Linked DNA regions of Bacillus pumilus. The protein of the gene in region 1 interacts with the protein of each later gene in a pairwise test. Links are inferred from orthologs where the notes say so. Each region holds a gene or a part of one and is shown on either strand. Other genes may lie near its edges.

Region 1 (2,750 bases):
CTAAAAGAAGAAAAAACAGCAGAATAGGGCTTGTTCTAAATGATCCTCCTGTCACATACAATGCAGTAACAATGCAAGTATGAGATATGGGGGATGTATAAATGAATCAATATTATAATCAACCTCAAGGCACGAAGCTGTCATCAGAAGCGGAGCACAATATCACAATGCGAAACAGAAAGCATTTAGATATTACCGGCGTCAAACAGGTGGAAAGCTTTGATAATGAAGAATTTCTGCTTGAGACGGTCATGGGGATTCTCGCTATCCGTGGAGAAAATCTGCAAATGAAAAACCTAGACGTCGAAAAAGGCGTTGTGTCGATTAAAGGACGTGTCTTTGACTTAATTTATGTAGATGAGCAGCACGGGGAGAAAGCTAAAGGATTTTTTAGCAAGCTGTTTAAATGACGCTGACAGTCCAGTTTTATACGATGCTTTCGATGGTAGCGATGGGCATCTGGCTGGGCGCATCGCTTGATACGTACAAGCTGTTTGTGAATCGGGAAAAGACAGCAAAATGGCTTTTGATTATACACGATCTCCTTTTTTGGCTGGTACAGGGTCTCTTATTCTTTTATGTTCTGCTGCTGACAAATGAGGGAGAATTCAGGCTTTATATCTTTCTAGCCGTTGCACTAGGTTTCTCGATGTATCAGGCATTGATGAAACAGCTGTATATGAACATTCTCAAATTTATCACGATGTGTATTTATCAAACCGTTCTCATCCTTAAAAGGCTGGTCATGTCGATCGTCTTCCAGCCGATCCGTTGGATTGTCACAATGGTCATAAGTGTTATACTGTTCTTGTTCCACTCGCTCTTACGTCTTGTTCGTTTTACGTTTCGGCTCGTGTGGAAGGTGCTGTCCATTGTTTGTTATCCGCTCATCTGGTTACTTAATGTGACCATTATTCATCGGATTCCCGAAAAATGGCGAACATCAATGAGATTGTTTTTCTCTAAAGGAGCAGGAATTTTACAAGGGACCAAGAAATTATCTGGTACCATCAAAACGAAATGGAAACAATTCTGGACAAAGTAAGAGAGGAGGCCTTCAACCTTGAACAAGAGAAAAAGAAATATCGCACAAATTCAAAATGATTACCAAAAACAAATGGAACAGCAAGCGCAACGCTTAAAACGCAAACGCCGTGGACTCCTTAGAAGGCTTACCGTGTTTGGTGTGATCGTGCTCATGTTTGCTGTCTTGGTGACAAGTGCCCTCTGGTCGCAATCGTCCTCATTAAAGGAAAAAGAAGAGAAGAAGGTTGCGCTCGAAAAAGAATTAAAGCAATTACAAACAAAGCAGGAAGATATTTCTGATGAAATTAAAAAGCTGAAAAGCAAGGAATACGTACTCGAACTGGCACGACGAGACTATTATATGTCCAAAAAAGGCGAAAAAATCTTTGATGTGGGCAATAAGAGCGATTAGCCTTGTTGACACTTAAAATTCAGTTTATGTATAATTGAACAAATGAGATTTTTTTATAAGTCTAAGGAGGAGCACTTTTTTTATGTCGATTGAAGTTGGCAGCAAGTTACAAGGGAAAGTTACGGGCATTACAAATTTTGGAGCTTTTGTGGAGTTGCCAGGCGGTTCAACTGGTCTCGTTCATATCAGTGAGGTAGCCGATAACTATGTAAAAGATATTAATGAGCATTTAAAAGTCGGTGAACAAGTTGAAGTGAAAGTGATTAACGTTGAAAAAGACGGTAAAATCGGCTTGTCCATTAAAAAAGCAAAAGATCGTCCTCAACAACAACAATCAAGACCGAGCAGAAATGATTTCCGTCCGAAGGAATCGTTTGAGCAAAAAATGAACAAATTCTTAAAAGATAGTGAAGACCGCTTAACATCTTTAAAACGTAACACGGAATCAAAACGTGGGGGACGCGGAGCAAGAAGAGGTTAACTTGTTGCTGCTTTCTATATATCTTTCACAACAAAGCACCTGCTGTCCGCAGGTGCTTTTTTTCTTGATCCATACGACATTTTTTGAGATTTCGTCATTTAATTTAAAACTTCCTATTGACGGACAAGCGATTCCTTTGTATTATAGATCTTGTGCTTCTTAGCGCATTTTTATTATGGCGGTGTAGCTCAGCTGGCTAGAGCGTACGGTTCATACCCGTGAGGTCGGGGGTTCGATCCCCTCCGCCGCTATCCTTTTTATTAGAACATAAAAGCAAGGCCCGTTGGTCAAGCGGTTAAGACACCGCCCTTTCACGGCGGTAACACGGGTTCGAATCCCGTACGGGTCATCTTCGAAAACAGCTTTCTTTAGGAAAGCTGTTTTTTTGTGTCTTCGTAAAATTCTGATGAAAGACATCGACTTTCATGAAAGTATGCCTTTTTGACGAATAAAGCGTCGAACGTTTTATGGAAACGACAACTTCTTTTGACAAAATTTCTTTTTCACCTTCGCTATAATGACAAGCAACGAATATCAGGTGGGGGATGAAAAGATGGAAAAACTAGAAAGAAGAACTGATTTAACAGGAGCGGGGTTTGAAAGAATCAGTGCAGGGTTAAAAAAGATGAAAAACCTGTTTCTTCATCATACGCATTCTCTTTTTTTCTATAAAGGGTTTATTTATGTCGTTCTTGGTTTTTTATTAGGACGAGCCTTTATATTATCTGAAATTATGCCGTTTGCTCTGCCTTTCTTTGGCTCCATGTTGCTTATCAAAAGAGATAAGTCCATGCTTGCTTGTCTCGCTTTACTTGCTGGAGCCATGACGAT
Region 2 (2,989 bases), 1.4 Mb from region 1 along the record:
GAAGAGAAACTCAAAGCACTACCGCTAACGAAAAAAGATGCACGTGCGTTTACCCGGTTCTTCTTCTCTGGCGCAGTCGAATGCGATCTGGACAAGCAGGGGCGTATCAACATCGCATCAAACCTACTCCAATATGCAAAACTCGAAAAAGAATGTGTGGTCATCGGCGTTTCAAATCGAATTGAGTTGTGGAGTAAGTCGATCTGGGAACAATATACAGAAGAGCAAGAAGATTCTTTTGCTGAAATTGCTGAAAACATGATTGGATTTGATATATAATAATCCCTTGTGCAGCAAGCTTTCTACACATTCATTTCTATTTGAAAAAGGTGGGACCATAACATCATGTTTCAACATGAGACAGTATTATTAAAAGAAACAGTTGACGGTTTAAACGTAAAAGAAGACGGTACATATGTGGACTGCACGCTAGGCGGAGCAGGTCATAGCTCATATTTACTATCTCAATTATCAGAAAAAGGAACATTGATTGGATTTGACCAAGACGATGCTGCACTGGATCATGCACGAGAGAAGCTCGCGGATTCTAAAGCGAACATTCTTTTCATAAAAAGCAACTTCCGATATTTAAAAGAACGTCTGAATGAACAAGGTATTACAAGCGTAGACGGTGTGATTTTTGACCTTGGGGTATCATCTCCTCAGCTCGACACACCAGAGAGAGGCTTTAGTTATCACCATGATGCACCTCTTGACATGCGAATGGATCAATCAGCCGCATTGTCGGCAAAAAAAGTGGTAAATGAATGGCCATTTGAAGATCTAGTTCGGATTTTCTACAAATATGGGGAAGAAAAGTTCAGCAAGCAAATCGCACGCAAAATTGAAGAAGCAAGAAAAAAAGCGCCAATTGAAACAACGGGTGAGCTTGTCGACATTATCAAAGAAGGAATTCCGGCACCTGCAAGACGAACTGGCGGACATCCAGCGAAAAGAGTGTTTCAAGCGATCCGAATTGCCGTAAATGATGAATTGAAAGTATTTGAAGAAGCGCTAGAACAAGCAATAGAGTTACTCAATCCGAAGGGGAGAATTTCTGTCATTACATTCCATTCACTTGAAGACCGGATTTGTAAAAGTACATTTAGAGAAATGTCTTCTCTTCCAGAACTTCCGCACGGACTACCAGTGATTCCAGAAGGACTTGAACCAAAGCTGAAGCTGATCACGAGAAAACCGATCGTTGCATCAGAACAAGAGCTGGAACATAACAACCGTGCCCGTTCAGCGAAGCTCCGAATTGCAGAAAAAAAGTAAAACGACACCATAGATGATGATAAAAAGGAGGTTTCTTATGAGTAATTTGGCTTACCAAAGAGAAATGAAGCACCATCAAACAGAGCAGCAAGGCCAATCGGTTGTCATTAAAAGAAGAGGTTCTATCACACTTGGTGAAAAAATCTTACTTGTCATGTTTGTCATGGCTCTTATGTGCAGCTCGATTCTCATCATTTCTAAAGCTTTTGCTGTCTATCACGCCAATATCGAAGTGCAGAAGCTAGAACAGCAAGTATCTTTAGAATCGAAGAAGATCACTGAGCTACAAAAGGAAAAAGACTTGCTGAGTGAACCAGAAAGAATCATTGATGCCGCAAAAAAAGCAGGCTTAACTATTTCGAAAGATGTTAAGAAGGTCGATTAACATGGCGATGCCTAAAAAGAATAAAATGATGAACAGAGGCGCGGCAATTGCGAGTATTTGCTTCGCCCTGTTTTTCTTTATCATCCTAGCACGTTTTATCTATATTCAAATTACAGGAACGGTTGATGGACAAGTATTAGCTGCCAAGGCAAATGAACAATATCAATCGAAGAAAACACTTGAAGCAAAAAGAGGATCTATTTTAGACCGGAATGGAAATGTGATCGCTGAGGATACATCTGTGTATAAGCTCATTGCGGTCATGAGCAAGAAAATGACAGTGGACCCTAAGCATCCAATGCATGTCGTCGATAAAGAAAAGACGGCAAAAGAGCTCTCGAAAGTCATCGATATGAGTGAAAGCGAAATTTTAAAGCGTCTCAATACAAAAGATGCATTCCAAGTGGAGTTTGGTAAAGCGGGGAAGGATATTAGTTTTTCAACGAAGGAAAAAATTGAAAAGCTAAAGCTTCCAGGTGTTGCTTTTGAAAAAGACACGAAGCGATATTATCCTAACGGCATGTTTGCTTCTAACCTCATCGGTTATGCCAGATTAAATGAGGCGACAAAGGACATGTCAGGTGCAATGGGACTTGAGAAGGCACTGAACAAATTTTTAAAAGAAAAAGACGGCTATGTGACATATAACAGTGACAGAAGCGGATGGGCATTGCCGAATAGTAAAGAAGACATTGTCGCCCCGAAAGACGGGAAAAATGTCACGCTGACCATCGATCAGAAAATTCAAGCGTTTCTTGAAGAAAGTATGACGCAGGTTGCCAAAAAGTATAAGCCGAAGAAAATCATTGCCACAGTCGTTGATCCGAAAACTGGGAAGGTTCTCGCGATGGGGCAGCGGCCAAGCTTTAATTTAAATGAACTAGACATTACGAATTATAACAATGATGTGATTTCATATGCGTTTGAACCAGGTTCAACGATGAAGATCTTTACCCTCGCTGCGGCGATCCAAGAAGGGGTCTATCAAGGCAATGACAAATATCAATCTGGTACTTATAAAGTAGGCGGCGGCCTTGTGCGAGACCACAACAACGGAAATGGCTGGGGGAAAATTGACTTTCATCAAGGAGTTCTTCGCTCGTCAAATGTGGCCTTTGCAAAGCTGGCAAAAGAAAAACTAGGTTTCACACGATACGAACAATATTTGCAGAAGTTCCATTTCTATGACAAAACGGGGATTGACTTGCCGAACGAAGCGTCTAGTAAAATCAATTATAGATATGAATATGACAAAGCATCGACAGCTTATGGTCAAGCATCAGCCATCACACCGATTCAACAAATCGAAGCAGCCACTGCGATAGC

Evidence for each region. Proteins that work in one complex are often made in the same cells at the same time.
Region 2: the proteins of CKW02_RS00380 (region 1) and ftsL interact in binary tests that used the Bacillus subtilis proteins (3 or more experiments, as listed by UniProt). The link is inferred for Bacillus pumilus from one-to-one orthologs.

What each region holds. Positions count from the first base shown.
Region 1 is NZ_LT906438.1:70,510-73,259, forward strand. It holds CKW02_RS00380 (FtsB family cell division protein), read left to right. Parts: upstream 1-1,063; coding sequence 1,064-1,438; downstream 1,439-2,750. Other genes in the region: CKW02_RS00365 (RNA-binding S4 domain-containing protein), read left to right, coding at 1-27; yabP (sporulation protein YabP), read left to right, coding at 102-410; yabQ (spore cortex biosynthesis protein YabQ), read left to right, coding at 407-1,045; CKW02_RS00385 (S1 domain-containing RNA-binding protein), read left to right, coding at 1,521-1,919; spoIIE (stage II sporulation protein E), read left to right, coding at 2,473-2,750. UniProt on the Bacillus subtilis protein: Required for vegetative and sporulation septum formation. Required for the activation of genes expressed under the control of the sporulation transcription factors sigma F and sigma E.
Region 2 is NZ_LT906438.1:1,463,160-1,466,148, forward strand. It holds ftsL (cell division protein FtsL), read left to right. Parts: upstream 1-1,315; coding sequence 1,316-1,663; downstream 1,664-2,989. Other genes in the region: mraZ (division/cell wall cluster transcriptional repressor MraZ), read left to right, coding at 1-279; rsmH (16S rRNA (cytosine(1402)-N(4))-methyltransferase RsmH), read left to right, coding at 346-1,278; CKW02_RS07400 (penicillin-binding protein), read left to right, coding at 1,671-2,989. UniProt on the Bacillus subtilis protein: Essential cell division protein that may play a structural role. Probably involved in the regulation of the timing of cell division. Also required for sporulation.